Regions from separate parts of the Bilifractor sp. LCP19S3_H10 genome, predicted to be linked through region 2. Evidence: riboswitches for the same ligand, from Rfam matches in the RefSeq annotation. Region 2 holds a riboswitch; each other region holds the start of a gene.

Region 1 (8,229 bases), on a different contig from region 2:
ATCACTCCGACAGACCAAATCCGGACCGTCCTTCCGGAGATGCAGCGCCGCACAGGCGCAGGCCCCATTACAGCGGCAAGTACCCGCGAAAGTATAATGAGAAATACAAGGAGCTGAATCCCGAGAAATACGGCGAAACCATTGAAAAGGTAATCCGCAAGGGAAGCACACCCGCGGGAATGCACATTCCAATCATGGTCGATGAGATCCTGGATGTGCTGAAGATCCGTCCCGGCATGACCGGACTCGACTGCACGCTCGGTTACGGAGGTCACAGCTCACGCATGCTGGAGAAGCTGGAGGGCACAGGTCATCTCTATTCGCTGGATGCCGATCCTCTGGAAATCCGAAAGACGGAGGCACGGATGCGCGCCAGAGGCTTCGGGGAGGATATTTTTACCCCGATCCACATCAACTTTGCGAATATCGATCAGGTCTCCGCCAAGTACGGTCCCTTCGACTTTGTTCTGGCGGATCTCGGTGTCTCCTCCATGCAAATCGACAACCCAGAGAGAGGCTTTTCCTACAAGACAGACGGTCCCCTCGATCTTCGTTTTGACCCGGAAAAGGGAGAACCCGCTTCCGAGAGGCTGAAGCAGCTCACGAGGGATGAACTCGCGGGGCTTCTCATCGATAATTCCGACGAGCCATATGCAGAGGAAATCGCCGATGCTGTTCAGCAGGCACATCGTCGTAAACGCCCGCTGGAAACCACCACGGACCTTCGCCTTCTGATCGAGGAGGCGCTGACGCAAACCCGTCAGCTTCGCCATTCGCCCAGGGACGAACAGGACGAAGCAGTGAAAAAATCCTGCGCCCGGGTCTTCCAGGCACTCCGCATCGATGTGAACAGTGAATTTGAGGTTCTCTATGCATTCCTGGACAAGCTGCCCTCCGTGCTGAAACCCGGAGGCAGAGCTGCCATTCTCACCTTCCACTCCGGTGAGGACCGCCTCGTCAAACAGTCCTTTAAGCAGGGCGCCCTTGACGGCCTGTACACCGAAGTCAGCCGGGATGTCATCCGTCCCTCCCGTGAGGAATGCTACCGGAATCCGAGAGCACACTCCACAAAGCTGAGATGGGCGATCCGTTAATCCGGTATCCGGCTTTCACGCGTCCATTTTACACGCATACGGTTTCCGAACCCTCATTTTTCGCGTATCCGGCTTACGCGCGTTCATTTTACGCACATACGGTTTTCGCACCTTCATCTTTCGCGCATTCAGCTTTCGCACGCCCATTTTTCGTGCATTCACATATTCATGCCCATCCCTACGACAGAAGAAGCGTCCGGCACATGCCGGACGCTTCCTCTGTTTTACTGATATGTCTCACTGATATATCTCAGTTTGCCTCAGAAGAACTTGTAACTGTGGCGTCGCTGTCCATTGCGGCCTTTGTATGGCTTACATAGATCTGCTCGATATCCGGAATTCTTCCCATTCCTTCGAGCTGAGCATCTACGCTGTCAAAGAAGCCGGATGCATTGAACTGGCTCTTCCAGGAATCAGAATCATCGCCTGCCATATCGTTATTCGCATGATCACCTGCTACAACCATCAGATCACGCAGAATTACCTTCTTGTATCCCGCGTCATGTACCTTCTGGATAACCGCGGAGCACTCGGTATCTGCCGGCTTGCCCTCAACGGTTCCGATGAATACGTTCTTGTAACCGAGATCATTCATTTCTGTCTGCATCTGATCATAGGTGATATTCGCCTCATGAGAGGTTCCGTGACCCATGAATACAAACGCTGTTCCGTCAGCGGCAGCCGCGTCAAGGCTGTCATATCCTGCCTTCTCTACCGCTGTAGCAGTAAGAATCTTTGCGACGTTCTGCTTGTCCTCGTTTACTACGCTCGTGTCACTTCCTACCTCACCCAGAAGCGGCTCAGCGATTTTCACGGAATCAAATTTATCCGCGTATTTGCTGACGGTTTCTGTCAGCTCGTCATACTCCGCACCATGCATCAGATGGGTCGGCTGAATCAGCAGATTCTTCACGCCGTTGTCCACCGCTCTCTGAAGTGCCTGATCCATGTTGTCGATCACCTCATTATCACGCGCCTGAATGTGATTGATGATGATCTGCGCCGTGAATGCACGTCTTACAGACCAGTCGGGATACGCTGCCTGGAGAGCCTTCTCGATTCCGCCGATATCCTGCACACGGCTGTCATTATAGGAAGTTCCGAAAGAGCATACAAGAATCTCGTTTTCTCCGATTCCGTCCTCGTTGAGCGGATCATCCTTGGAGGCATCGCCGGTATCTCTTCCGAAATAATCCGGATCTGCAAACTCTCCCTCTACCAGAGCCTTCTGTGTATCCGTCAAAGCGTCCCAGGCCTCCTTTGCCGCCTTGCAGTCCTCGTCCGTAGTGTCTGTTCTCTCCTGCACATAGATCTTGTCGATCAAAGCGGCTACCTTGTCCGCTGCTGCCTGATCCGCAGATACAGAGGAGGAAGAAACCGTCTCTACTTCTTCAGAAGAAGAGGCTGCCTCTGTAACCTCCGCTGTCTCTGAAGACGTGGAAGATGCACTCGAAGATGCTGCGGATGCTGACGATGCTGCGCTGCTTGCGCTGCCACATCCGGCAATCATGGACCCGGTCAGAACCGCGGTGCATAATAATGTTACGACTTTCTTTTTCATCATGTTTCTCCTTTTTGTAGAATAATCTATATCAAGGGGCAAAACGCCCTTCGATACCATAGCACAGAACATAAACGAGATAAAACACGCTGCGCGAGTTTTATCTCGCTATCGCGACGCTCGCCGCACACGAATACTTCGCATTCGGCTGCGGCTCACTGTTCGCGTAAAAAAGAGTGACCGCCTTCTCAGAAAGCAATCACTCCGTATCTGCATATAAAAGAAACATCTGCTGAAATCCCGGATCCTCCTGACGGTCACGCTCCATCCAAAGAAACGGTATCCATAACCGCACGCCAAAGAGCGCATATCTGCAAACCAGCCGGATCACACCAGAACTCACTGATGCAACCATCAATATTCTTATGCAAACAGACTCTGCTTTCATCGGAAGCAAATCTATCGTCTTCTCAGCAGGTTTCCTGACTTGCAGCTCAAATGCCTTCCTGCGCCTTCTCATACTCCGTTGACCGGAATACAATGGACAATGCATCTGGCTCACTGCTTACAGTGACCGGATCGTTCAGGTATTTCACCTGATTCCCTATTACCCTCCATAAAAGCGGCACTGAAAAGATATGTTTTAAAGACTTTTTCTATTATATGAAATCAATTACAAAATGTCAAATCGATCCAATAAATGATTGACCGGAAATCATCTTCTTCAAAAACCGGATATGCTCCGGCTCTGTCCCGCAGCAGCCTCCGACAATCCTGGCGCCGGCATCTGTCAGCATCTTCATCTGAGACGCAAAAGCTTCCGGCCCGAGACTGTAAATCGCATTCCCCTTCTCGTCAATCTTCGGCATTCCCGCGTTTGGCTTCGCGATAATCGGAATACTGCAGTTCTTAGCCAGATATCGGATGATGCTCTCCATCTGATCCGGTCCGCTGCAGCAGTTCAGTCCCACTGCTACGGCGCCCATCGCCTCCAGAACGGCCGCGGCATCAAAGATATTTCCGTCAAAAAAGCACTTTCCATCCGCGTATACGGAAAACGTGCACATCACCGGAAGATCACAGACAGACGAAACCGCATCCAGCGCAATCGAAGTCTCATCCGCCGACATCATCGTCTCGATTACAAAGAGATCCACGCCGGCATGATACAGAATCTCTGCCTGTTCCCGATAGATCTCGAAAATTTCCTCATAGCTGGCATCTCCGCCAGCGGAATCCGGCACCATTCCCGTAGGTGCCATATCTCCCGCTACCAGAACACGGCCCTTCGACACCTCCTGTGACAGCCCGAGCAGCTTTTTGTTCATCTCTTCGGTCCCGTCCGCAAGTCCGAAACCGCCCAGAACCTTCCGGTTTGCGCCAAACGTCGGCGCGTAAATCACATCCGCTCCCGCTTCGATAAATTCTCTCTGAAGATTTTGAAGCACCTCCGGATGCTCCAGAACCCAGGCCTCTGTGCTGATTCCCTTCGGCATCCCGCGCAGCGTCAGATTTGTGCCTGTTGCTCCATCAAGACAGACGATCTTGCTATCTGTAAGTTCCCTGAATTCAGTTTTGTTCATGATTAGCCTCACTTTATAGACATTGTGGTGCCCCGCTTACAGGCAGTCGATAGATGATGAACGAGATAAAACACGCTGCGCGAGTTTTATCTCGCTATCGCGACGCTCGCCGCACACGAATACTTCGCATTCGGCTGCGGCTCACTGTTCGCGTAAATAAACGCCCAAAGATACATTGCGCCACAAACTTTTAAGCTGCGGATTGCTCCGTGCTTCGCATTCCCGCAATCCTGCAGGTATTCGCATTCTCACATTGCCTCGCCGCTTCTGTGCCGCTTATACCATGTTTTTTACGACATGTCCGTTTACTTTCGAAATTCCTCCGCAAGTCTCCGGATATATGCCGGGGTAGTTCCGCAGCATCCTCCGATCACCGACGCTCCTGCGGACACAAGTTTCTTCATGGACGAAACGAACTGGTCCGGACTGATTTTGTAGACCATCTGCCCATTTGCGCCCCTTTGCGGCAGTCCCGCATTTGGCTTCGCAACAATCGGAATATGAACCATTTCGGAGACAGATGAGATCATTTCTTCCATCCCATCCGGGCCATCACAGCAGTTAATGCCGTAGGCATCCGCGCCTGCCTTCTCCGCAAGCGGCCCGCCCTCGAAAATATCTCCGCCGTAATAGGCACTTCCGTTTTTTCGCACCGTGAGCGTACAGATCACCGGAGAGGAGCATACGGATCTGACTGCTTCTACCGCAGTCACCGCGTCGAGCACGGCCAGCATACTCTCCACGGCAAAAAGATCACAACCCGCTTCATACAGGACCTTTGCCTGCTCACGATACGCCTCAAACATTTCCTCCCGGCTCCCGTCTCCGCCGTATTCCTTCAGAATCATGCCCGTGGGCGCCAGATCGCCGGCGATCAGAGCCTTTCCTTCTGACGCGTGCCGGGAGATTTCGAAGAGTTTCCGGTTCATCTCTTCTGTATGTTCCGCAAGACCAAATCTCTTCAGCATAATGCGGTTCGCACCAAAGGTCGGTGCATAAATGATTTGAGAACCCGCCTCCACATACTCCCTCTGAAGTTTTTCCACATCATCCGGATGTTTCAGCGCCCACTCCTCCGTGCAGCATCCATGAGGCATCCCCATGCGGTAGAGATTCGTTCCCATTGCACCGTCCAATATAACGATGCCCTTCTGTGTCATCCGTGTAAAATCATTCTCTGTCATAATTCCTCTATTCATTGAACGAGATATATGCGCTCTAAAAGGTTCCTCCATAACTGCAGCATTTCCATTACTACAACTATTACTATCGCTGCAACATAACCACAATTACAACCATGATAATGCAACAGCCTGAAATCCTGCAACAATTACAGAAAAACCTTACAAGGTGTAGGTGAGCCCCTTCTCCTCCAGCATTCTCCGCATATCCTCAACGGACCACGAGGTGATCTCACCGTTTTCCCGGCCTCCAAGTGCTTTTCCGTTCACTCGGATCTTTCCATCTTCCTTGGCCAGAACCGACCACATATTCTTCAGAAGCGCGTCGGAGGTCTTCCTGCCGATCCGTTCCTCGCGGGAGCGGGCCTTCAGGTAAGCCCAGGATTCATAAGGGAGAAGGATTGTCTTTTCCTCATTCATGTCTGAAATCCTTTCTTCAATAATCATGCGTCAATATAATGCATCGATGACATCATCGATATTAATCCATCATATTCCATACAAATATTTTCTGCAAGCAGTGAAAGAAAGTCCGGCCATATATATTAGAATTGACTAATCGTGTGACAAAATGATAGTATCTACAAAACACAAAACCGTGAGGGAGTAGTTGGCATGGGCTGTGACTGCGGAAATTGATGGACCGCGGATACTTATCTTATCCCATGCAGCAAGTCAACATACTGGCCGTTTCGGCCTGGCTTGCTTTAATCGGCGAGACTCATGTAAGCGATGTTGCTGTACATGGGTCAGACTGCAGGTATATACGCCCGGGTACAGCGCGAACTGTATCCGGGCGTTTTTCTGATGGGATGAAGAGAAACAAAAACGGCCGGACGGATAGAAATGAGGAGTGGAAGTCAGGATGGGAAGTATGATGAGCTTTATCTTAAACAGTATCTTACTCGGGGTGGGTCTGGCAATGGACGCCTTTTCGGTATCGATTGCAAACGGGCTGAACGAACCCGGGATGTCCAGGAAAAAAACCTACTGGATAGCTGCATGCTATGCATTCTTTCAGTTCGCCATGCCGATGATCGGATGGTTCTGCGTACACACGATTGCGTCATATTTCAAGGTATTTCAGAAATTCATTCCCTGGATTGCGCTGGTTCTTCTTCTGTATATCGGAGGTCAGATGCTGTTCGAGGGAATCCGGAGGATAAAAAATAAGTGTGAAGAAAATCCCGAAAACTGCGGATGCGGAACAAAAACAGTCCTAACCAGGAAAACCCTGCTCATACAGGGAATTGCGACCTCCATCGATGCACTTTCCGTAGGCTTTACGACAGCACGGTACGGAACAGCAACTGCTTTCTCGAGCTCGCTGATCATTGCTGTTGTAACATTCGTGATCTGCATGATCGGACTTCTGTTCGGGAAAAAATTCGGTGAGAGGCTCTCGGAAAAGGCAACGATACTGGGCGGTATCATTCTGATCGCAATCGGAATTGAGATCTTCGTGACAGGGATCTGAACGCATCCATTATCATGTATTTTAACTAATAATTTATATAGAATCCGTGAATTGTCCGTCAAAACATATATATTTTCCGCCAATTATGGTATAATAACAGGGTGAGTAACCTGATGATAGTTTTTATTGCGGAGGAAAAACTATGCTGACGAAAAGAGAAAATTTTTTGGAAACCATTCATGGCGGAACACCGGATCGTTTTGTGAAACAGTATGAGGCGTTGTCCTTTGTCATGAACACACCTTACGTGAATCAGTTCCCGATTATGCCTGCGAAGCCGGGGGACCCTGCGGTGAAATGTGGCTGGGGCTATTACAATGCCTGGCCGGAAGGACAGCCCGGCGCATTCCCGATGCACGATCCGGATCATCTTGTATGTCCGGATATCACAGAGTGGAGGCGTTACGTGAAAGCTCCGGAGCTCAATTATACCGCCGAGGACTGGGAACCAACGGTCAAGGCTGCGGAAGCTGTAGACCGCAACGAGACAATGGTTACCGCATTTATGGCTCCAGGCCTTTTTGAAATGCATCATTATCTCTGCGATGTAGAACCGGCCATGATGAATTTCTATGAGGAGCCGGAGGCGGTTCATGATCTGATTGACTATATTACAGAATGGGAACTGAAATACGCGGAGCAGATCTGTGATTATATGAAGCCGGATGTCATCTTTCATCATGATGACTGGGGAACACAGAGATCCACATTTATCAGTACCGATATGTTCCGGGAATTTTTCCTGAAACCCTATCAGAGAATTTACGGATATTTCAAGGAGAGAGGCGTCCTCGTTATCCATCATAACGACTGTTATTGCGCGCCATTTGTTCCCTCCATGATTGACATGGGAATTGATGTATGGCAGGGCTGCATGTCTGTCAACAATCTGCCGCAGCTGGTAAAAGAATATGGTGAAAAAATATCCTTCATGGGCGGAATTGATAACGGCAAGGTTGACAAGCCTGACGTGACACAGGAAGAGATTGCAAAGGAGACAGATCAGCTTTGCAGAGACTGCGGAAAGCATTATTTCATTCCGTGCACAACGCATGGCCTGAATTTTTCTGTTTTCCCGCAAGTTTATGGAATGGTAGACAAGGAAATTGATAAAATGAGCAGGGAGATTTTCGGATAACCTCTGCATCTGAGAAAAACAGACATCAAAAATTTAGGCCGGCAGCCCAGGTAACTGCCGGCCCTCGATGTGTCACAGTCTTCTGACTGTGACAGACCTCACCATCTCATTTTCGAATTCCGGAAACCCGTGCCTTCATGATTCTCTCACGCTCATCTAACACCCGATCAGCAAGCTGATCGGCATCCTCATCGGTGATCTCCTGCGGTCGGGTCCGAACCATAGAGGTATGATGTCCGTTGATCTCAAACTCCT
Region 2 (8,229 bases):
TCTATGAGGAGGGCGGAGACAGCGGTTGGGCAAGCGTCATGATCGGAAGTCTCAGTCTTTCGGAGGGCCTTGATAATGTAGATAATACAAAGTCCCTGTATAAGTACGACAGAGAGGAGCTTGAGGCATATACCGAGACTGTATCAAAGGTAAAGACGCTGAAGGCACAGGAAACTTCTCAGAAATCTTCTCTGGAAGCTTCCAAACAGGAGCTGGAAGGCGCTAAGGAGAACCTGGAATCTCTGAAGTCGGACGCGGAAGCAAAGGGAGAGGATCTGGATTCCCTGCTTTCGGATGCTCAGAACAGGGCGGATGAGTATTATTCCCTGATTCAGGAACAGAACGCTCAGATTTCCGAACTGCAGTCTCAGAAAGAAGCAGCACAGAATGCGAAGGCTGAGCAGGAGGCCCAGCAAAAAGCAGCTGCAGAAGCAGCGCAGAAGGCTGCGGCTGAACAGGCAGCAGCACAGCAGGCAGCGGCACAGCAGGCGGCTTCTCAGACAGCAAATGCCTCTGCGGAAGCCGGCGGATCATCCGCGAATACTTCTGCGGGAACAGACAGCTCTTCTGCAGATGCAGGCGCTGCAGATACAAGTACTGCGGATACAAGTGCTGCAGACACGAGTAGTTCAACTACAACAGACACAAGTACTGCAGACAGCAGTACCTCCTATGACAATGGTTCTTCTGCTTCATCGTCTGTTTCATCCGGCACCTCCTCTTCGGCCTCGACAGCGAGTGGAGTAAGCGGTCAGGATGTTGTAAATTATGCGCTTCAGTTCGTGGGAAATCCATATGTATGGGGCGGAACTTCACTGACAAACGGATGTGACTGCTCCGGATTTGTTCAGCAGGTATACGCACACTTCGGCATTTCACTGAGCCGCACGACCTATACACAGGCGAATGAGGGTATTGCCGTATCTTATAGTGAGATGCAGCCCGGCGACGTTATCAACTACGGAAGCCATACCTCAATCTATATTGGAAACAACATGATCGTTCATGCGGCGGATGAGTCTCTCGGAATCATCACTCAGAGCAATCCGGCATTCGAGCCGATCGTTACCATTCGCAGAATGATCTATTAATCTCATTCATCACGCATCGTACTCTCTGGAGCATGAAGATCCATAGAGATATCTATTTCGAGTGGAGTATTTATTAACAGCCAGACAGGTATTTGATCCTGTCTGGCTGTTCTGCGTCGGATGTATCATTTATGTCGGATACTGATTTATATATTTGCGGCATAGACTTTTTTACCGGTTGTAATTTATCAGTAATCCGCTATAATAAGAAAACAGGCAGATGATTATCAGTGCCGTCTCTTTGACGGACAATAGGAAATCAGGTGGAAAACCTGAGCGATCCGGTCACTGTAAGCAGCGAGCTAACCGCTGAATGTCATTGCATTGCATAAGGGAATGCGAGAAGGCGCGGGAAGTGTCTGAACTGCAAGCCAGGAAACCTGCTGATAATCCATAGAACCCGATTGTGCTTCCAGGGAAAGCAGAATCTTCAGAGAAATTTTCCGGACGAACAGAGCGTTCGTTTTCAGAATATTTCTTTTTGGCATGCGCTTTCCCGGTGCATGCTTTTTTTTGAGGAGGAAAAGTTGTATGAAATTACGAAGCAGATTACTGACCTTTATTCTTTCTGCGTCCATGGCGCTTTCTATGACGTCACCTGTACTTGCTGACGAAGGAGTACCAGACAGTACAACTGCTGCAACACAAGAAGCGGAAAATAATCAGGTACCGGCAGAACAGGACAATCACAGGGAAGAGGAAAGCCAGCCGGTACAGGCGCAGGCAGAGCAGACTGCAGAGGAACAGAGTGTTTCTGCGGAAGTCGTGAATACCGTACAGAAGCAGTCTGAAAATGCACAGACAGTGGAGAATTCTGTGACAGATACACCTTCTTCTGCAGCAGAGGTTCCTGCTTCGTCAGCAGGAAGTTCTGACACGGCTGCTGCAGACAGCGCGGCAACAGGAACTGATGCGCAGGCTGAGGAAAAGAACACAAAAGCAGCTGAAAGTACGGAGGACTCCGGCCAGAATACAGGTAGAATTTCCGTGACTGCTGTTGCAATTAAGGACAGCCGGAATAAGATAGCTAAAAATAAAGAGGGAAAAGATGCGCTTCTTCTGGTAGCAGGAGATGCTGAACAGGATCAGCTGACCGCTGAGATCACGCCAGCGGATGCAGCCGATCATACGGTCACATGGAAATCTGAGGACGAATCCGTAGTAAAAGTAGATGCAGACGGAAAACTGACTGCAGGCAGAGAAGGTACTGCAAAGATTACTGTAACGACCACAGACGGCGGGCGCAGTGCATCTCTGCTTGTAACGGTGCAGGCTGCCAAAGAGAATTCTTCTGCGGCAGATGGCGGAAAACAGGGATCTGCATCGGAAAAGGCCACTTCAGATGGAGAAAGCAGTTATGTACGGGCTTCCTATAATAACAGTACAGCGCTTGCAGATGGGACGTATCAGCCTGCAGACCAGAAAATGCCGAAGAACCGCAAGGGAAAGCAAATACTTTCCTGCGATAAGATTCTGGTGAATAGCGGAAAGGCGTATGTGATACTGACCGCAACTTCCGGATTTACTACCTACTATGACGGAACTGCATCGGGAAAAGCGGACGCGGAGACGGAGAATACTTCGGCAGGATTCTATAAATTCAGCGGAGGACAGGTAACAGTTCCGGTTGCGCTGAATTCGGAAATGACATTTTCCGCTTATAACCCTTCGATGGGAAAATGGTTTTCTTATAGCTTTACAGTTAATCTGGAAAATACAGCACAGCCGGAATTTGATAACACCACAACTTTGCCGGACGGAGATTATCCGGGAAGTAATGAACCGATTTCTATATCAGCGAATGGAAAAAAAGTTTACTATGACCAGATTGTCGTAAAGGATGGAAAGGCAAAAGCGCATATTTACTTTACCAGCTCGAAATATACTCACGTATATATCGGCGCGGCGGCCGGTTATGAGCAAAATACAATAGATCCTGGGAAAGTGAAGAAGGAGCTCGCCAATCTCCTGAATGACAAGGTCAGGACAATTCCGACAAGCCTGGAGGTAATCGATGGTTCCACTGTAAGTGCGGCCTGGATTCCGGTAAAGCTGAATACGCCCATGACATTTTCCGGCAGAAACACCGGTATGGAAGGGAGGGTTATTTGGAAAACTTATAAAGATATTACTTTCTGCACTGAAGATAAAAAGATGAATCTCTCCGTCTCCGTGCAGGATGAGAATGGTAACGCCATTCCCGCGGATGTTACCGTTGCGGAAGGAAGCCAGACATTCTCTGCGAAGGAGGGAAAATATTCGTTGACCGTAGGAGCTGCTTACACCATTTCCGCATCCGCGGACGGGTATGAATCTTCCAGTGTTTCCTACACGGCGGCGGACACTACAGAAGATAAGGTTATTCTTACCTTGAAGAAAAAAACGCAGGGAAGCGGATTCAGGAGAGGAGCGCTGACAATTAAAAAGACCCCTGCAATGTTTAAGATCGTCTCTGCTTCACTGGAAGGAACGGAGAATAATCGGAAGCTCAGAATTGCGCTGAACGGAACATCCTATACGCAGTTGTTCAGGGGATCTCAGGCGGATGCGGCAAAATCAGACAGCGCAGCCAGAATCGGTTATTCTGTGAATCAGAGCGGAAAATACGAGTTTGTAATTCCTGTGACAGAAAAAGACGGAATATTTTCTCTGGCAGCGCTTTCCAAAAACAGGAACGCATGGTATGCGCGGACGATTACGCTGGATCAGTCGAATATGACTATTTCCTGTGAGGCTATGGACTGGCAGTCGGATCCTTATAAGCCGGTAACGGACGGAACCGGAAAGCAACAGGGAGGAAGCGGCAGCCAGGGCGGCTCAGGCAGTGGAAAGAATACTTCATTCGGCAGCACAACAAAAACAGCAGAAAGCGCAAAGGGTGCAACCAGCGGCGGAAATGCAGTGGGTAAGTACCGCTTCTCTTACTCTGGAGGTTCCGGCAGAGCAGTTATCTCCTGCAGTAAAGTAGAGATCGTAAACGGACAGGCATATGCGACGATTACCTTCTCCAGAGCAAACGGAGGAACGTCCAGCTACACGGCAGTCCGTGTGGGAGGAAGAACCTATAACGGCTCCAACACATTTACCATACCGGTGAATCTGAATGGAAATACAGCAATCAGTGCTCTGACATCAGCCATGTCGGCGGAGCATTGGATTGATTATACCCTGTATATCGGGGAATCCGGCAGCAGCGAGACCGGAACTTCTGTTAAGGATTCCACAAAAGCACTGGATGAGAAGGCACCTGAGATAACAGGAATCAAGAGTACCGGCGAGACGAAAATTACTTATTCCAATAAACTAAAAGTTTTTAATTATGAAAATGACATCTATCTGATTGAGGTAAATCTGATTGCGGACACTGCAAGGACCGATACCTCTGACGAGGCAGAACAGACAGATGAGAGCACTTCGGAGAGCGGGAAGACAAAATCGACAGATTCCTCAGAGAAATCTGCCGATGCAGAGACAGATAACGTGGAAGAATCCGTAAGCTCCACCTCTTCTGCGGCGAGTCCGAAAGAGAAAGAGGAGAAGCTTTACACCAATCCTATTGTAAAGTATCTTGTTGTTCCTGAGAGCCAGGAAATTCCTGCCGGATTGGAGAAGGATGTAATCATCATCCGTCAGCCTGCGGACAAGACCTTTGTCACGTCTCCGGAGGCGTTGAAAATACTGTCAGAGCTTGGCAAAACAGAGGATATTAAAGCCCTGGGTGTGGAAGATAACGATATCGAAGATGGATCCGTCCGTTCTGCGCTGGAAAAAGAAGACGGTGAGGATGGAAAGATCTATCAGGCGGGCACCTATGATAAATGGGATCTGAAAACACTGATTAAGCAGGAAACGAATTTCACGATAGAGTCCTCGAAGATCCTCCCGAAGGAAGAAAAGAACGCGGATGAGGATATGAAATCCTTTGAAAAGCTCGCCTCTCAGGCGGTTCAGATGAACATGGCCATGTTTGTGGACAGAAGCGCAGATGAGAAGAATGATCTGGCAAAGGCAGAATGGTACAAGGTATACGGAATCATTTTCGATGCACAGGATCAGGCAGAAGATCTGTATAAAAAAGTAACGGACAGCGCATCGGAGCAGGAGAAAAAAGAGGCTGTTGAGGCACTGACAGCGGAAAAGAGCGTGAAGAAATGAAAAAAAGAAATAGATTCTGGAAACAATGGATCCCGGTTCTGCTGTCGGCTTCAGTATTGATATCCGGATGTGGCGCATCCTCCGGGGCTGCAATGTCCGCATCTTCCGGAACAGCACAGAGCAGTTCCATTTCTGAAACAGCGGAAAATTCAGAAAACATTACCTCCGGTTCCGCAGGAGAGACAGGAGAAACGGTTTCGACCGCTTCTTCCTCAGAGGCTGTCAATACGTCTTCAGCGGGAACCGCTTCTTCAAAAGCGTCAGAAGCGGAGGCGGAAACTACCCTGGAGACGGTCAACGACCCGGACAATGCCCCTAAAATAAAAGGTCTGACGTACACCGGGACTATGGTCCTTCAGTATGCGACGTGCTTTAACGTTTATTACTATGAAGATGGCTATAAGCTGTTGTCCGTTCCGAAAAGTGGGGATTACCTTCTGGTGCCCGACGGAAAAGAAGCTCCGGACGGGCTGTCCAAGGATATTACGGTCATCAAGCAGCCGCATAATATCTATCTGGCGGCGACTTCGGCCATGTCGCTGTTCTGCGCGCTGGACAGCCTGGATGTTGTTACCATGTGCGGGATTGAGGCGGATAACTGGACTATTGATGCAGCCAGGAAAGCTATGGAGGATGGCTCTATTGTCTTTGCCGGAAAATACAGCGAGCCGGATTATGAGATCATGGTAGAAAAGAATTGTGATCTTGCTATTGAATCCACGATGATTCTGCATAACCCGGAAGTGCAGGAAATGATAGAGAGCATCGGTATTCCGGTGTTTATCGACCGTTCCAGCTATGAATCAGAGGCGCTGGGTCGCACAGAATGGATTAAACTCTACGGAGCGATGGTAAATAAAGAGGATGCGGCGTTTGCTCATTTTGCAGAGCAGACAAAGGTCATTTCGGATTTAGCGGGAGAACAGAGTACCGGGAAAACCGTAGCCTTCTTCTCAGTAGGGACAGATGGAACAGTAACCGTACGGTCAGGAAAGGATTATATCGCCAACATGATCAAAGAGGGCGGCGGCGTCTATATTTTTAAGGATTTGGACAACGGAGAGGGATCCAGTGTCTCCGTCAGCCTGTCTATGGAAGAGTTTTACAACAAAGCCAACAGCGCGGATTATCTGATTTACAACGGAGCCATCGAAAATGGACTGAGCTCAGTGCAGGATCTTGTGGAAAAAAGCGATACCTTTGCTGATTTCAAGGCGGTTAAGGATGGTAATGTCTGGCAGGTGGGAAAAGCCATGTATCAGTCTACCGACACCGTTGGGCAGTTTATCACTGATGTTCATCTGATGCTGACCGGAGGTGACGAGTCGCAGATGACATTCCTCTCCAAAGTAGCGTCATAGCTTATCCTAATCGTTTTGACATCAATATATATGTTTGAAGTGTTTCTTAAGGAGGAAAAGGTCTATGAAAAAACGAATGAAGATGCTGATGACTCTTTTTCTGGCTGCATCCATGGCATTAACACCAATTACAGTTATGGCCGATGATGGACAGGTGCAGACACAAAATGCGTATGAAACATCTGAGCAGGAGACGGAGGTAAATACCTCATCATTTGGTGCAGAAACCAACGAGACGGAGACAGGAACATACGTACAGAAAGAAGAAGCTTCTGACAATCAAACTCCAAGCGTAGAGACTGAAGAGGAAACCCCGGCATCCAGAGGATCATCTGATTCGGATGAGGGACAGGAGACATCTGGTTCGGGAGAACCTGAAGAGATTTCTACCGGTGTGCAGTCTCAAAATACAGAAAATACAGAAAATACAGAAAATACAGATTCTAATTCAGAAGGAATTGAGCATGTCAAGGAACTGATCGCTGCTCTTCCTGATATTAAAGATGTAACGGCAGATAATGAAGCGCAAATTAAAGAAGCCGAGTCTGCCTATAATGCGCTTAGTGATGCGGACAAAGCGACGTTGGATGATCCGAAAAATAGACCGGAAACAAAAGAGCAATCTTATGGCCGTGTTCTGGAGAGCGCCTTATGGGGACTGGAAGTCTTAAAAAAAGTGGATAACAGCACGACTCTGCCTCAGGGAACGTATAGTGCGAGTACGACTCCAGCTCTTACGTCTTCATCATCCAAGGGAAAAAGTTCTTCTAGTAGAATCAGAACCTGGACAGTTACTGAAGTAACGGTTGACGGTCAGGGAAAAGCCGTAGCTACCATTCAGGTAGACAGCGGAACATACACAACTCTTCGGACAAATGGGGAAACTTATAAAGGAACGGCATCTGGCACAGGGGAAAATAAAGTAACTACATTTCAGAATGTGCCGATTGATCTGAACAGCACCTTTTATATTGCTGCATATTCTTCATCAATGGGAACCGAGATCGGTTATTCTGTCACAACTGAGATTGATGAGTCGGCAGCAACTGCTTTGACAATAACAAATAATACAGGTATGTTTAAGGCTGTTAATGCAAGGCTGGAGAAGCAGGGAGATCAGACATACCTGGTTATGGATTTAAGCGGAAGCGGCTATCATGAGCTGTACAAAGGAACTTATGAGGAAGCTGTTTCCAATGGTGATGGATCGAAGGACAAAGGAAACGATAGCTGGGTACACGGGTATCAGAACAGCGAAAAAAGATGGGAGTTCTCCATTTCTCTGACAGAGGGGGAGCTGAACGGAACAGATATTCCGCTGGTAGCGGTGTCAAACACCTATTACGGCAAATACCTGAACGGGAACAATGATCTTAAACGTGCCTTTTATCCCCGCAAGATTCAGGTAAATGAAAGCGCAAAGACACTGGTTACGGGTGATTTTACCAGCGAAGCCAGTCTGGCGGTTACCCTTGCAGATGGGATCATGATGAAGAAACCGGATGCAAAGCTGGAGACGATCGGAGGACCAAACAGTAACGGATACAGCGAAACCCTGAAACTGATTATGCAGAATGGCAGCTACGACCGACTCTATATCGGGTCAAAGGAAGATGCGGCGG
Region 3 (8,229 bases), on a different contig from region 2:
CCGACAACCGTATTTACCAGAAACGGCTGGAACCTTTTAGCAAACCCGTAGCAGCGAGCCTCCATCGTCACCTGATCCCATCCGTTATGCGCATTGGATGAAAGCTCGGATCCCTGACCGGTCTCAAAATACATCACATTCGGTCCGGTGCATGTTCCCCTCGTCAGCATCGTCTGACGGCCTTCCTCCAGCATCTGAGCGGTCAGACCAAACGCCTCATTTCCCTTCTGGGAACCGGCGATGGACTGGAACATCAGATCAAGCGGGGCTCCAAGTCTTTTCGCTGCCTCCGTCTGAGTCGTCACATGAGCCAGAACGCAGATCTGAGTCGGGATATCCCATTTATGTTTAAATTCATCAAACATCTTCAGGATGCGCGCCACACTCTCAACCGAGTCGTCAACCGGGTTCAGACCGATGACTGCATCGCCGCATCCGTAAGAGAGTCCTTCCATAACAGACGCAAGGATTCCCTTTGGATCGTCAGTCGTATGATTCGGCTGCAGACGGGATGAGAACGTACCCGGAAGTCCGATTGTCGTGTTGCAGTGTGCGGATACACGAATCTTTTTTGCCGCGTAGATGAGGTCGAGATTGCTCATCAGCTTGCAGACACCGGCGATCATCTCAGCGGTGAGCGCCCGGGAGACACGGCGGATCATATCCGGTGTCGTATCTACATCAAGAATCCACTCGCGAAGCTCGGAAACCGTCCAGTTCTTAATCTCATTGAAGATTGTCTCGTTGACATCATCCTGGATAATCCGGGTAACCTCGTCCTCTTCATACGGAACTGCCGGATTGTTGCGCAGGTCATTCAGCGTCAGATTGGCGAGCACGTACTTTGCCGCAACTCTCTCCTCCGCTGTCTCGGCTGCGACACCTGCCAGTTTATCACCTGATTTTTCCTCGTTCGCCTTGCCCATTACTTCTCTTACGGATTTAAATTCGTAAGTTTTGCCAAATAGTCTTGTTTTTAAAATCAATTGTCACACCTCTCTTAAGAATTAAATACCAGTGTTTTATTAACCACAGGTACTACTGTTCCGCCGGCCAACGGCTCACCGATATCAATATAATCGCCGCCCGCCGCACGGATCCCGTCGATGCAAATAACCGGTTTTTTGAAATCAAGCTGAATATTCAGCGCGTTTCCCAGAACCTTTCCAATGTCACACTCCACAACTACAATCAGCGGGTAGCTGCTTTCTATCACCTCCCTGGCTCCTTTGATGATGGCTGCTGCCAGCTTCTGGATCTGTTGAAAGCCGGTCCAGCCTTTTCCCGAAAAAGCGATCGCTACCTGCTCCATCCTGCCCTCGGTGTAAAACATGGGGAGCTGTGTCGCGATTGCCTGACTGAATGTTTCAAAATCAGTCTCGCTGTCCTCCGATATTTTCAGAACCGGTACGTTTTTCAAAGGAAGCTTGCCTTTGTCATACCGGATGGTGCTGCCGCTTACATCTGTAGAATGTGTTCCTGCACCCACGACCGTAGCGCGGATTGTCTCCTTCGCCTGATAGCGGGTCAGTGCCGCGATCGTCCTGTTCTCGCGGATGGCCTTCCCCAGCAAAACGCCGATATCCCCGTAGCGGAACAGTTCACTGTCGTTTTCCTGATAAATGCAGTCAGCGACACCTCCGGAATATGTGACCGCACGGATGCCGATATCTTCTCTCAGCATCTTGCCGTCATTGGTATACAGGGCGCGATGCTCGTCGTCAGGCTGCACCAGACGCAGCGCTTTCGCGAGCTCATCTGCCATGATCCGGCAGACCTTCATCAGCACCTCCGGATCTGCACGGTCACCCTCAGCGATTCTGATTCCGTGGTTTGCCGCCAGTTTCACGATTTTGTGGAAAATATAAGAAATTTTCCCATCTACGATCTTGATCAGGCGTCCGCCGATATCCAGGCAGCAAGTGCCTTTAAGCGCGCCTTTTTCATAGACCGCAATGTTGGTGGTGCCGCCTCCGATATCCAGGTTTGCCACCGTCGTGTGATTTTCCTGAGAAATCGCATCTGTGCCGGCGCCGCGTGCCGCCAGCACCGACTCAAGATCTGGTCCGGCAGTGGCTACCACAAAATCGCCGGCCATATCCGAGAGAGCTTCCAGCACCTCATTGGCATTTTTCTTGCGCGCTGTCTCACCTGTGATGATCACGGCGCCGGTTGACAGATCCTCCGGTTTCATACCCGCAGCCTGATACTCACTCCGGATAATTTTCTTGATCGCGTCCGCATCAATCTCGGTTGCGGATTTCAGCGGAGTGAAATAAATCCTGCTTCGGTAAATAACCTCTTTTTCAATGATCGAAACCCGCGGAACCGTGTAGTTTCCGGCAACGTTTTCGATCACCAGCCGGCTGAAAACCAGCTGTGTAGTTGATGTGCCGATATCAATTCCGATACTCTTGATTTCCTGTCTCATTTTTTTATAGCCTCTTGTCTCCTACGATCACTTATCGATAGGTTTCATGATCTGATTAAGCCAGCTGAACCAGGTCCTTGTTCCGCTGCTGTCAGAGGAGATTCGAATATTCCCTCTCAGCTTGTCACGCACGAAGGAACGTACAATCAACATGCCGAAATTCTCGCTGCTCTGATCAGAAGCATCATATCCCACGCCGTTATCCTCGACCGTAAGCTCCGAATACAGCTCTCCCTGATGCACATGGATACTGATCTGACCTTCCTCCCGATCCGGAAATGCGTATTTCACGGCGTTCTGTATCAACTCGTTGACCACAACGGAAACCGAAGTCGCGACATCCGAATCGACCTTGAAATCCTCTCCACTCACAGTAATGGCAATCTTTCTATTTCCGGAAAACGCAAGGGTGATATTATTTTTCAGGTTCTCCAGTACCTCCCGGAGACTCACATTGTCCGCAACCTCGCTTGACAGCAGCTCGTGGGTATTTGCAATGGAAAAAATGCGATTCATCGTCTCCATCAGCACTTCCCGTACTTCGTCATTATCCGATTTCCGCATCTGAAGATTCAGCAGGCTGATAATTGTCTGAAGACTGTTCTTGACCCGGTGATGCATCTCCCGGATCGCTGTCTTTCTCAGCACCAGCTCCTTCTCCTGTTCCTTCTGCCGCGTGATATCGCGCATCAGCACAGCTTTGGAATAGTGCCCGGATTCGATCGGAACGGTTTTTACGCTGATGATCCTGCTTCCAACCAGTACCTCTTCGTACGAATAATCATGATCATACGTGTCGACGCTTTCCGCAGTCAGTCTCACGTTCGCGTAAGGCTGATGCAGAAGATCTTTCACATAGCCAAGTTCTTCATACATTTCTTTCGCGACATGGTTCCTCAGCGATATGATTCCTTTTTTATCCACCAGCAGCAATGCCTCGTCGATACACTCCGCAAGCCAGTTGTTGTCCGGCATGATTTTTGTGACCGCCGCGGCGATCTCTTTATAACCGCTCATCGAGATATGCAGTTTTTCGCGTGGCTGTATTTCGTCACTGGTCTGTTTCTCGAAGATCAGCACACCGATCACGCGGTCATGCAGTTTGATCGGCTCTACCGTCTGAATGGTGATGCCCTTTTCCTGTGTCGTTGCCTTCATCTGCCGTGTGCCCACCCCCAACCGGAACGTTCTGGCCACAGCAGGCTCATTTTCCTTCGCAGCGATCATGCCGACGACACTGCCCTTATAAGCGGACGGAACCTTTGTCGGCTTTGCTTCTGCCACCACAAGAGAATCTCCGCTATGCATCAGGCAATCAATGAATACATCCGCCTCTTCGATATCGGCGATTGATGGAAGCAGTTTCGCCATCGTAAGAATCTGCGTGATTTCCTCTTCCGTCAGATCCACATATTTCCTGCACAGTTCGCACAGGCTTTGCTCATCCATATTCATATACTCCTAACAAGTATCATCTCCGAGACCCTTCTCATGGACAGATGCTTTTGCTGACTGATCTGCCTGATATAACTGTAAGCATCTTCCTCGCTCTTTTGATCGCGCAGCATGATCAGGCCCTTGGCCTTTTCAATAATGACGCGGCTTTCCAGTCTTTCCTGTGCCCTTTCCACTTCTGCGCGTATCTTCCTCATCTCCCGGCTGCGGCTGACAGCCAGCTCAATGCTCGGAATCAGCGATTTCTCGTAATACGGCTTCACCAGATATCCAGATACGCCGCAGTCCTTCGCCGACTCAATAAATTCCGGATCCGTATAGGCAGTCAGCAGAATGATCGTGTCCGCCAGCTTTTCCTGAAAAATAATCTTTGATGCCGAGAGTCCGTCGAGAAACGGCATCTTGATGTCGAGCAGGACAAGATCCGGCTTGTTTTTCCGGCACTCCTCCACCGCATCAAAGCCGTCGGAGGCCTCTCCGACAACCTCATATCCCGAATCTTCGAGAAGTTCTCTTAAGTCCATCTTTGCGATCGGCTCATCATCTGCTATTACTATTCTTAATGCGTGTTCTGTCTTTTCCATTTATCAGAGCCTTCATTCAGCCGCGTTCGTTTATCCGCGACATTGTCAATCCTCCGGCATATCCAGTGCCCGGAGCAGTTCATCCACACCTTCACCTGTCACGCTGCTGATGCGGTAAATTTTTTGTGCTCCCGCTGCTCTCAGATACACCTCTGCATCATTGATTTGTTTTATACCTGCGATATCGATCTTCGTCACAACACCCAGACACGGTTTGGTGAACATCGTCGAAAACTGTGCCGGATACATTGTTCCGTTCTCCGTCGCATCCTGCAGAAAAAGAATGATGTCCGCATCGGCCGATGTGACCATCAGCGCTCCCCGGTATCCCCTCCGCTCCAGGTATTCCCCCGGCGTGTCAATCATCACCTCATGTTCCACGGTGACGGTCTGGGTTTTGTGATACCGGATATCCTCGTTGAAAATTCTCTGGCACAGCGTCGTTTTTCCGGCCGTTGACCGCCCGATCAGCATAATTCTTTTTCTATTCTGATTTGTCATCTGTCTGTCCGTCATGTCCTTGTGATCACCGTGGAAGAAAATCCCATCATGCCGCAGAGAACATTCATGACGTTTTTCAACGCCTCCCCCACAGCCGCAACATCGCCGGTAATCACCAGCGATCCGTTGAAGCGGTCCACAAAGCCGATTTTAATATCCGCAGCCTTCGAAGCCACATCAGCAGCGATCATAGCGCCCTCACTCGGCGTGATCGTCATGATTCCGATTGCGCCCGATGCGTCCAGAAGACCCAGCTTCGAATATAAATCCGCATCCGGGCTGGCGATCACATGCGCCAGAGTAACCTGTTTTCCGGGAACAAATTCCTGGATAATTCTCTCTTTGTTCCCGCCGTTCCCGGCGTTCGATTCAAACATAGCCCCTCCTTCCGGCCTGCATACCGGCAATCATCCCTGGTAAGCTATTTCTTACGCCCTGCCGGTAAACGCCTGACGATAAAGCGTCTTGATATCCTCCAGCGTGACCTCTCTCGGGTTCGATGCAGTGCACGGATCAGCAAGCGCTGCCTTTGCCATCTCATCCAGCTGTGCATTAAAATCATCTTCTGTGACACCTGCCTCTGCGATTGTCGCCGGCATGTTCATTTTCTCCATAAAGCGTTTTGCAGTGCGGATCAGCATCAACGCGCTCTGACGCGTTCCCACGCTGTCCATGCCCAGCTGCGCGACGATCTCCGCGTATCGGCTTGCGGCCGGTGTCAGATGGTCATGGCATCCGGCATTGAAGCTCATGACATACGGAAGAAGAATTCCGTTTGCCCGCCCATGCGGAATATGAAAATGCGCACCCATGGCGTGCGCCATACCGTGGTTCAGCCCGAGACCGGAATTTGCGAACGCAATACCAGCCATGCACGAAGCGTTGTGCATGCTCTGCCGCGCGTGAAGGTTCTCGGGATTTTTATACACTTCAAGGAGGTTGTTCTGTAAAAGCTGCAGTGACTTGATGGCCATGGCATCCGTAAAATCATTGTGTTCCCTGGAGACAAAGGCTTCCACCGCATGTGTAAATACGTCAATGCCCGTATCTCCGGTGACCTTCGGCGGCGCGCTGACGACCAGACTTGCGTCCAGTACAGCGATATCCGGCACCAGACTCTCGTCCACGAGCGGATATTTTGTCTGCGTCGTTTTGTCTGTAATAACGGCAAATGTGCTCACCTCGGAACCGGTTCCGCTGGTCGTCGGAATCGCGATGAAGCGGATGTTTTTATATTTTTCATTTACACGTCTCGCGATAAAAACGATCGCTTTCGCCGCGTCGATGGACGCGCCGCCGCCGAGGCAGATGACCGTATCGGGATCCAGCGCCTCCAGCCTTTTGATACCGGCAGTCACTACTCCCAGATCCGGCTCAGCCGCCACATCCGAAAAAACATCGTACTGCTTTCCCGCGCGATCCAGCCGGTCCGTCACATACGAAACCTTTTTGCTGACCGCAAGAAAATGATCCGCTACAACAAACACCTTTTTCATATCATTCACCAGCTGATCGAGCTGATCACCGATCATGATCCTGGTGCTGACTCTGAATTCTCCCATTGCTTCCCCTTTCTTCTGTGTTAAATTAATAGTAAATTTTTACTGTTATTCCGAGACAAAAAAAGCAGCATTTTAAACATACTGTTTAAAATGCTGCATCGCACTTAAATACATATTACCTCATTCTTCTACGGCTTCCTCGCCCGGCAGAAAAACACACTTCCCCCTGCTTCGTATTCACACTCAAAGGAAAGAACGAATACGCAAAGCGAAAAGCCGACAGGAAAATGCGGGTTTATGAAATTGTTGGCATCCTTTCAAAGCGAAAAAGAAAAGGGAAAGCACCGACCGTTCCGCCCGACACTTTCCCTTTCGACATTGCATCCGCCGGATTGATAATTAAGAGAGGTGGCGCAATGTAAAAAAATTCGATGGCGAAGCACTTAACGGTCTTCCCTGTTCATAAAGTACCGGTTCCATTCCATGGACACGGCCGAAAAGCCATCAGCTGCATCGCTGAGGGCAGGCACTCTCCCAGATCCGAGGAGAATTCATGTGCGTTATACACGGGCAGGTCTTCTGACTGCGGCGTCATCACTTTTTCTCACCTTCTCAGGTTTCCCCAATGGCATAAGAGAAAAAGCTAAGCCAACACAGCAACGGCATTGTGCAGGATTCACACCTGCTTCCCTTTTCACCGGCAACAATTTACCGACACCTATGTACCATCAAATTTATGTTGTCAGTTTATAATATTGACAACCTTTTGTCAAGCGTCATGTTTTGTATAATTTTATCAGCTGATTCTGTATATTTTGCCGGATATTTGTCCAAACACCACTGGTTAATAAATCCCGCTCCTGCTAATATAGGATGTGCGCAAAGCACGCACATGCTCAGATCTTCTGTTAAAGACCGTAAGCCCCATATGATACATCGTGCCACATACAGTATCAGCTGCGGATCGCTCCGTACTTCGCCGCTAAGATACAACAGAAGATTCATGACTCATGCAGCAATGATACAGCAACCATGACGCAGCAACTATGATACAGCACAATGATGCAGCAGCAATGACGCGGCAGCAATGATACAGCACAAAAATATTAACAACGAGGTTATTTCACAAATGTCATCATCTGATTCCAAAGCAATTACCCAAAACAAAAGAACCGCCAGAAATGAGATCGATATGATCCACGGCGGCCTGGCAGGGAAAATCATGCTCTTCGCGCTCCCGATCGCTGCCGCGAGCATTCTGCAGCAGCTCTTCAATTCAGCGGATTCCGCGGTCATCGGACAGTTTTCCTCTCCTGAAGCTCTGGCTGCCGTCGGCCTCAATGCGGAACCCATCGGCATCATCCTCGGTCTGATCACCGGTCTCTCCGTCGGCGTCAATGTCCTGATCGCCCGCTACATCGGAATGAACCGCCGGAAAGAAATTCCTGCGGCTATTCACACATCCATGCTCTTCAGTCTCATTGTCGGCGTCATCCTGATGATCTGCGGACTCGTGTCCGCCCGGCCGCTGCTGATCCTGATATCCACTCCGGACAATATCCTCGATCTCGGCGTGCGCTATCTTCAGATTTACATGCTCGGAAGTCCGTTCATCGTAATTTACAACTTCGCAAGCGCCATTCTGCGGGCTAAGGGTGACACCAGAAGACCCCTTTATGCTCTGATTTCCGCGGGAATTCTTAATGTCATACTGAATCTTTTCTTTGTTATTGTGTGCCGCTTAAATGTAACCGGT
Region 4 (8,229 bases), on a different contig from region 2:
TCAACCGGCTTGACCGGTATATTCTGGAGCATGTTCTTTATCTCAGCCGTGACCGGATGGAGAACGGACTGCCGCTGCTTCCGATATCCATGAACCTTTCCGCCTATGATTTCGAGGTGGCGAACCCGCTCGATACGATTGAGAAACTAGTCAGCCGTTACCATGTACCGAGGAGCGTCCTCTGCTTTGAGATCACGGAACGGATCATGCTCCGCAACCGTCACAGCATGGTCAGGACGATTCAAAGGTTTCAGCAGGCAGGATATCAGATCTGGATGGATGATTTCGGAAGCGAATACTCGTCCCTGAATTCTCTTCATAATTTCCAGTTTGATGTGATCAAAATTGACATGGGATTTTTCAGTCATTTTGATGATCGAAGCCGGCAGATTATTACCTCCGTTGTAACAATGGCGAAAATGCTCGGGGTGGAGACACTGGCAGAAGGTGTGGAGACGCAGGAGCAGGTTTCTTTTCTCAAAAAGATCAACTGCGGTCGGATTCAGGGATATTATTACGGACGTCCGATGCGCTACGAGGATAGCGTGACGTATATCCATGGCAGAGGCATGCAGGTGGAGAGTCCGGAGGAAGCACATCTTCTCGACGCCGCAGAAGACATCAATATTATTTCGGATTCTCCTACTTCACTTTTTAGCTTTGATGGGAAAAATATTGTTCTTCTGCTCGAAAACGATGCGTATCGGAGAGAACTGAGAAGTACAGGTACGCAGAGTATGGAGGAGGCGAATGCCTACCTCAACGATGAGGGATCTCCAGTGAGAGACAGGTTTGTCCAGCTTTTGCGGAGAGCATTGAAGTCACATGCGGAAGAGAGCATGGTGTACGCAGACAACGGCCAGTATATGAAGGTAAATGTCCGGTGGATTGCGGGAGATGCGCGGCGCTGGGTCGGGGTGGCACATATCTACAATATCAGCAATAATGCCTCACTGCAATTTGCGAAAACCCTTGACCATACGCTGCGGAACATCTTCCAGCTGTACGAGGGATTTTATCTGATTGATCGTGGATCAGAAGAGGTGAAAATTCTCCGGTCCAGCCATCCGGAGATAAAATCTCGGGATGGCTTTTCTTCGATAGGAGCGTTTGTCCGGTACTTCAGGGATGAATTGATCTATCCGGACGACAGAGATCGTTTTCTTGCTTTTGTTCAGGCTGAGAATGCTGAGACGGAAGGTGGAAGTACAGATAAAGGGATCAGGGCAGAGATACTGCGTGTGCGGACCGCTGACGGGACATACAGGTGGGCGGTGTTTGAAGCGCTGGTTCTCTATAAGAGTAAAGCAAAAAATCTTCTTCTCTGCGAGCGGGAGGATATATGGGAGAGGAAAAGGGATAGGGATGCTCTTCTTCCTGAATTTTGTCAGTCGTTCGGAGTGCCGGGATACGGCACAGATCCGATGGAGGGGGTGAAGGATGGGGACCTGTTCCGGACACTTTGCGATACATCTCCTTATGAATTCTTCTGGATGGACAGACAGAGAAAGCTTTTGGGCGCAAGCAGAGAGTTTGTCAGGAGGATCGGGCTTTCCGACGAGAAGGACTATCTTGGCAAGACAGAATCAGAACTGGGATGGCATATCGATTCTGCCGCAGCGGAGTTGGAGGAGAAAAAAGTTCTGGAGATGGGCGTCAGGTCGACATCGGCCAATGAGCTGGTACTGACCGGAGGCAGACTCGACGGAATCGAGATTACCCGTGTTCCCTGGTACCATGAGAAGGAAATCGTGGGAATGATGGGAATGATCAGCGGTGATCGGGCAGAGGACAGAAAGAAGGAGGTGCGCCTGGGATTTGTCGACCGCGACACAGAGCTATTGAGTTTTCGCGGCGCGATAGAAGCCGGATTGATTTATGCGGATCAGTATCGGCTGAAAAAAATCGATTATACAGGACTTTTAATTGATGTTGCCGCATATGCCGAGGTGATGCGGGAAAGCGCCGAGAAGGCAAAGGTGATTCTGACCGAAATATCTGCGACACTGAAAAAACTGATGAATCCGGAATGGGCGATTGCGCGGATCGGGCTGTGCTGTTTTCTGTGCTTCTGCCGCAGGGATCATGGCGGAGATATTGAAGAGAAGATTGACAGGGTATCCGGAATGCTTCCGACGCTTTGGAGAAAGCTTGGTATTCAGGCTGATCCTGTTCTGGCACATGCGATTGTCTACGGGTCGGAGGTAATGAGCCTGGACGAGATGTTCGTGCTGCTGATCCGGAGGATCAGCAGCACGGAGAAGGCGGCTCATGGGGACAGCCCATATGTCGGGGATTACATTGACCTGAGACGTGAGGTGTTCGACAGCCTGACGGAACATGTCATTGTCAGTGATCCCAGAACATACGAGCTTGTATATATGAATCGTTCTGCCCGAAGGGATTTTGGAATAAAACCGGATGGCAGCCTGAACGGGTGCCGCTGTTATGAGGTGCTGGAAGGTCAGGATGTTCCCTGCGGCGACTGTCCGAATCTGTTGCTGCGGAAGGATTGTGCGTATGAGGCATCACACCTGAACCGGAGAAGGGGAGCAAAAGTACTGATTCGTTCTGCTCTGACAACATGGGAGAACCGGACGCTGAGGCTGACGGTCGAATTTGATATCAACAAGTATCTGCATGCAATAGCAAGGGATCACGAGCTGATCTATCAGGAGATGCGGGCAAATGAGGCAATTTCTCTTGGTATGGCGGAAGAGGATCCCGGAACAGGAATCGAGAAGACGATTGCATGTATCTCTGAAAATATGAGATCGGAGCGCTTCCTGATCTTTGAGGAACGTGATGACAATACGGTAAGTGCCACCTATGAATGGACGGCACCTGGTGTTTTTTCTCTGAAGGAGGAGCTGCAGAGTATTCCTCTCTCGGAATTGCGGGCGCTATATATGCGGTTTGCAACAGAACATGTGGTGATGGTCAGTGATATGGATGCCTTTCAGAAGGAAAATCCCGGTTTTTCCATGCGAATCCATGATGTCCGGAGCTTTATATCCGGGCAGCTGAAGATCCTGAATCAGACAGAAGGCTTTACGATGGTTATCAATCCGGCGGAGGACACCTTCCGTAACACCAGCGTGCTGCTCTCCACGCTGACGGATTTCATAGCAATTATGATTCGCAACAGGAACAGCGTGCACCAGCTGGAGAAACAAAGCATGATTGACCAGATGACGGGCGCCGGAAACCGGAGGGCTCTTGAGCGGCAGATCCGCGAGTGGAAGGGTGACGGTCTGCTTGGAGTGATTTCCGTTGACCTGAACGGACTGAAGAACACAAACGATACGGCGGGCCATCATGCCGGCGATGTGCTGATTTGCGAAACAGTCCGGGTTCTTCAGGAATGCGCAGGTGAAAAGTATGTATTCCGGACCGGCGGGGATGAATTTATTGTTCTGACGGAAGAGCTGGAGGAAAAGGATATCAGCCTGCTGATACGGCATATGCGTGAGAACGCAGCAAATAACGGGATCAGTATGGCGATTGGATATGCAGTCTGCCGCGGAAAGGTTACGGACTTTGATGCGCTGCTCACCAGGGCGGATTTCAATATGTATAAGGACAAGGGACATAGTTTCCGCAGAAGGCGGAATGATTGAAGGGCTGAAGGAAAGGCATATATCCGCGATGCGGTTTATTTGACACTTTTCGGCCGGTATCGTATAATCGTTGCAGACAATTGAAGAGAGGCCTTTCAGTGCATCCGATTTTCTGCACATGCCTGACAGCAGGAGTGCAGAGGATCTGTATGAGAATAGAGAATCAGGTGAAATTCCTGAGCGATCCGGTCACTGTGAGCAGCAAACCATTCCGTTATGTCATTGTGTCCTAGAGCATGAGAAGACAGGAACCGGTGCTTGAGCTGTCAGCCAGGAGAACTGCTGAGAGGTTTGTAGATATGCTTCCGAAGAAAGCAGATTCTGATGACCTGGAGGCTGCCGGATTGCCGGCTGAACCGATTGAGACAGGTTAATTATTCAGGACGAATGCTTCGGCATTCGTCCTTTTACTGTATAAGCTCTTCGAAAACGCAGACAGGATCGTCACGCGCGAAGCGTGTGTAAGAGACTGTATGCGATTTCGAAGGCAACAGGTATGAGGATGAAGCGCGAACGCGCGAAATCCGAATATGCGCGGGCAGTGAGCCACATCCGCTCACACAAAGTGTGAAGCGGTGGGGCGAACGCCGCGACAGACCGACGAAGTCGGTCACCTGTAGGATTGCGGGAGTGCGAAGCACGGAGCAATCCGTAGCTTATACAGTGTGTAGCACGATGTATAGGGTGATTTGTTGTATAAGATCATTGAAGTTGAAAGGCATGCTTACGAATGATGGGTGATAATGAAATCAGCAGCTATCACGCTGAGAATCTGAAAAGGAGAATGCGATACACAGCGGTCTTTGCCGTTCTGGCAGCTGCGTTTCTGGTCGTGACCGTAATCAATATCAATACCGGTAACGTTGATATTTCGATTGATAAGATTTTGAAAGCTGTTTTTCTCCGAAGCGGGTCAAGAGATGATATGAATATCATCTGGAAGATCCGTTTGCCGCGGATTCTGATGGCGGCTATTCTCGGAGGGGCGCTCTCCCTGTCCGGATTTCTGCTGCAGACATTTTTCGAGAATCCGATTGCAGGTCCTTTTGTGCTCGGAATATCTTCCGGCGCAAAACTGATTGTCGCGTTTCTCATGATTCTTGTGGTGGCCAGGCACGGAGCGGTGTCCTCCTGGGCCATGATCCTTGCCGCGTTCGCGGGGTCTCTTGTGTCAACCGGCTTTATCCTGCTGGTTTCCCGGAGCGTGCGGAATATGTCGGCACTGCTGGTTGCAGGAATCATGATCGGGTATATCTGTACTGCGCTGACGAATCTCCTCGTTACATTTGCCAGTGATTCGGATATCGCCAATCTTCACAACTGGTCTCAGGGAAGTTTTTCGGGTATGACCTGGGACAATGTCCTGGTGGGCGGAATCATCATCGGAGCTGCGTCTGCTCTGGTATTCCTTCTCGCGAAGCCGATTGGTGCCTTTCAGCTTGGCGAGGCCTACGCGCAGAGCATGGGGGTTAATGTAAAGCAGTTCCGTGTGGCCCTCATCCTGCTGTCCAGCATCCTCTCTGCAACGGTGACGGCATTTGCCGGTCCGATTTCTTTCGTGGGAATCGCGGTGCCCTTCCTGATCAAGCGTGCGCTGAACACGGCAAATCCGGTCGTGGTCATCCCGGCCACCTTTCTTGGAGGCGCCGTCTTCTGCATGGTCTGTGATCTGATCGCAAGGGTTGCATTTGCGCCGACTGAACTGGAAATCAGCACGGTGACCTCGATTTTCGGAGCACCGGTCGTGATCTTTATGCTGATACGGCGGCAGAAGGGAAGAAGATAAATGGAGAAGGTACAGAGCGAGGAAAAATATTATCTCCACCTGGAGGGTCTGTCGGTCGGGTATAACGGGAAGCCTGTGATCCGCGATATTGAGATCGGAATCCGGCGCGGTGAGATTGTTACACTGATCGGGCCGAACGGAGCGGGAAAATCTACAATATTGAAAAGCATCACGAGACAGCTTTCTCTTGTGGAGGGAGAGGTCGTTTTTGATCTGAAGAATTTGTCGGATTATTCGTTCCGAGAATTGTCTTCGCGTATGGCTGTTGTCCTGACGGACCGTCTGCATCCGGAGCTTATGACCTGTCACGATGTGGTCGCGACCGGAAGATATCCTTATACGGGGCGGTTGGGACGACTGACGGAAGAGGATGAGCGGAAGGTCGATGATGCGATGAAGGCGGTTCAGGCACAGGAGATTGGAAACCGCGACTTTAACGCGATCAGTGACGGGCAGAAGCAGCGGGTACTGCTCGCAAGGGCGATCTGCCAGGAACCGGATATCATCATCCTGGATGAACCGACGAGCTTTCTGGATATTAAACATAAGCTGAAGCTTCTGTCAATTCTCCGGGATATGGCGAAGCAGAAGAATATAACGGTTGTGATGTCGCTGCATGAGATCGATCTGGCGATGAAGATTTCTGACCGGATTATCTGTGTTCACGGTGATAAGATCTTCCGGAGCGGAACGCCGGAGAGCATTTTTCACGAGGATACGATCCGTGAGCTGTATGAAATTGACAACGGCTTTTTCGATCCGATGTTTGGAAGTATCGAGCTTCCGAAGGTCGAGGGAAATCCGGAAGTACTGGTACTGTCATCCTGTGGAACGGGGATACCGGTGTATCGAAGGCTGCAGAAAGAGAAGATGCCCTTTGCGGCAGGAATTCTGTACACAAATGATGTCGATTACCGTCTGGCGCGTCTTCTGGCCTCGCAGGTGATCACCGAAAAGCCGTTTCATGAAATTTCGGACCGCGCTGTCGGCGAGACGCTGGAGGCTGTAAAAAGCTGTGCCAGGATCATCGATGCCGGCGTGACAATCGGTCCGGGAAACCGGAGAATGCAGGAGATTCTCGATGCGGCATATGAAAGTGGAAAATGTGTGAAGTACAGGGTTTCAGATACATAAGAACATGGTTTCAGATACATAAGGGTATGGTTTCAGATATATAAGTGTATGTCTTCAGATACATGAATGTATGTCTTTGAATACATGACGATAGGGTTTCAGACACAGGAGTGTATGGCTCTTTTTTATGACAGGAGGGAAATAAAATGAAACAGAGAACAGCAGCAATCTTATGTGCAGCAGTTATGGGAGCATCGCTTCTGACCGGGTGCGGGACCGGAACGGGCAATTCTGCTTCGGGGACATCTTCTGCAGCGCAGACCGAGACACAGTCAGAGTCGGAAGAGAACACGGCTTCATCTGTTGTCTCCGCTGCATCGTCCGCGGACTTAAGCACATCTTCATCCGATGCTGCCGGACAGTCATTGGAGACCGTTGCCGGTAGTGTTTCAACGTCTTCAACAGCTTCTGCGGGAGCAGAGGTGCCGGCCGACGGAACCTATACGGCTGAATTCACATCCGACAGTCCGATGTTTAAAGTGAATGAGGCAAATGATGGGAAGGGAACCCTGACAGTGAAGGATGGAAAAATGGTCATCCATGTAAGCCTGACTTCCGAAAATATTGTGAACCTGTTTGCCGGAACAAAGGAGGATGCGCAGAAGGATGGCGCGGAGCTTCTTCAGCCGACCGTAGATACGGTCACATACAGTGACGGAACGACAGAGGATGTGTATGGATTTGATATTCCCGTTCCGGCACTTGACAAGGAATTTCCCGTTGCGCTGATTGGCAAAAAGGGAAAATGGTACGATCATATGGTCACCGTTACCAATCCCGTTCCAAAGGCATGACTGAGCGTTCACTTCATTGATGTCGGGGATATGTTGAATGAACAGGATTTTTTGCTGAGATGGACCGGAAAGCGGTTTCGGAAAATGGTTGAAAAAGAGGTTTAAGAAAAAGAGGTTTAAAAAGAGGGCCGCCGCACTAAGCATATTGTGTTAGTGCGGCAGGCCCTTTTTTACGCGAACAGTGAGCCGCAGCCGAATGCGAAGTATTCGTGTGCGGCGAGCGTCGCGATAGCGAGATAAAACTCGCGCAGCGTGTTTCATCTCGTTTCGATAGCGGATGGGGCAGCGGGATAACACCGGAAAACGTATCCTATCTCCCACTGGGCAGTCCGAAGCAATCATCATTTGCGGAAGCTGAGCTTATAGGTTGTTGTGGACTCATATTTCTGGCCGGCCGGGAGAATGGGACTTGCGAAGCCGTCGATGTTGATGCTGTTCGGAAAATACTGTGTTTCGAGTGCAAATCCGCATCTTCGGTCGTAGATATGTCCGGACTTTGCTGTGTGGCGCGTGACATAATTTGCCGTGTAGAGCTGCATGCCGGGAAGATCGGAGTATACATCCAGCTGAAGGCCGGTGACGGAGGAGAAGACCTCTGCCATTTTCCGCGTCTCGCCCTTGTCCATGGCAAAGACAAAGTTGTGGTCATAACCGTTACCGAAGCGCAGCTGTTCATCATCTGCCTCGATATCGGCTCCGATAGATTTTCCGTTCCGGAAATCAAAGGGGGTTCCATCTACATCAAGGAGTCTGCCTGTCGGAATGGTTCCGGAGTCGATCTCAGTGATTTTGTCTGAGAACAACTTCAGATTGTGATCCAGAATGTCTCCGTTTCCCTCGCCGTTCAGATTAAAATAAGAATGATTTGTCATGTTGCAGAGGGTGTCCTGATCAG

What was found. Region 2 has a riboswitch for cobalamin ahead of ACTQZS_RS12280 (Ig-like domain-containing protein). Riboswitches for the same ligand answer to the same signal wherever they lie in the genome.
Region 1: another riboswitch for cobalamin. It lies ahead of ACTQZS_RS01525 (sirohydrochlorin cobaltochelatase); the one in region 2 lies ahead of ACTQZS_RS12280 (Ig-like domain-containing protein).
Region 3: another riboswitch for cobalamin. It lies ahead of ACTQZS_RS10230 (1-propanol dehydrogenase PduQ); the one in region 2 lies ahead of ACTQZS_RS12280 (Ig-like domain-containing protein).
Region 4: another riboswitch for cobalamin. It lies ahead of ACTQZS_RS00620 (FecCD family ABC transporter permease); the one in region 2 lies ahead of ACTQZS_RS12280 (Ig-like domain-containing protein).

What each region holds. Positions count from the first base shown of each region.
Region 1 is NZ_JBQKFT010000001.1:367,847-376,075, forward strand. Features, by position in the region: gene rsmH (16S rRNA (cytosine(1402)-N(4))-methyltransferase RsmH) at 1-1,094, shown strand, start outside; gene ACTQZS_RS01525 (sirohydrochlorin cobaltochelatase) at 1,345-2,655, opposite strand; cobalamin riboswitch at 3,051-3,243, opposite strand; gene ACTQZS_RS01530 (homocysteine S-methyltransferase family protein) at 3,279-4,178, opposite strand; gene ACTQZS_RS01535 (homocysteine S-methyltransferase family protein) at 4,484-5,362, opposite strand; gene ACTQZS_RS01540 (hypothetical protein) at 5,522-5,779, opposite strand; gene ACTQZS_RS01545 (manganese efflux pump MntP) at 6,225-6,836, shown strand; gene ACTQZS_RS01550 (uroporphyrinogen decarboxylase family protein) at 6,979-7,974, shown strand; gene ACTQZS_RS01555 (hypothetical protein) at 8,081-8,229, opposite strand, start outside.
Region 2 is NZ_JBQKFT010000018.1:1,684-9,912, forward strand. Features, by position in the region: gene ACTQZS_RS12275 (C40 family peptidase) at 1-1,091, shown strand, start outside; cobalamin riboswitch at 1,303-1,493, shown strand; gene ACTQZS_RS12280 (Ig-like domain-containing protein) at 1,623-5,246, shown strand; gene ACTQZS_RS12285 (ABC transporter substrate-binding protein) at 5,243-6,607, shown strand; gene ACTQZS_RS12290 (hypothetical protein) at 6,672-8,229, shown strand, end outside.
Region 3 is NZ_JBQKFT010000012.1:50,654-58,882, reverse strand. Features, by position in the region: gene ACTQZS_RS10260 (ethanolamine ammonia-lyase subunit EutB) at 1-986, opposite strand, end outside; gene eutA (ethanolamine ammonia-lyase reactivating factor EutA) at 1,001-2,431, opposite strand; gene ACTQZS_RS10250 (sensor histidine kinase) at 2,459-3,880, opposite strand; gene ACTQZS_RS10245 (ANTAR domain-containing response regulator) at 3,883-4,470, opposite strand; gene ACTQZS_RS10240 (EutP/PduV family microcompartment system protein) at 4,516-4,971, opposite strand; gene eutS (ethanolamine utilization microcompartment protein EutS) at 4,983-5,348, opposite strand; gene ACTQZS_RS10230 (1-propanol dehydrogenase PduQ) at 5,400-6,533, opposite strand; cobalamin riboswitch at 7,026-7,210, opposite strand; gene ACTQZS_RS10225 (MATE family efflux transporter) at 7,603-8,229, shown strand, end outside.
Region 4 is NZ_JBQKFT010000001.1:145,852-154,080, reverse strand. Features, by position in the region: gene ACTQZS_RS00625 (EAL domain-containing protein) at 1-3,620, shown strand, start outside; cobalamin riboswitch at 3,730-3,921, shown strand; gene ACTQZS_RS00620 (FecCD family ABC transporter permease) at 4,351-5,406, shown strand; gene ACTQZS_RS00615 (ABC transporter ATP-binding protein) at 5,407-6,540, shown strand; gene ACTQZS_RS00610 (hypothetical protein) at 6,687-7,334, shown strand; gene ACTQZS_RS00605 (aldose epimerase family protein) at 7,676-8,229, opposite strand, start outside.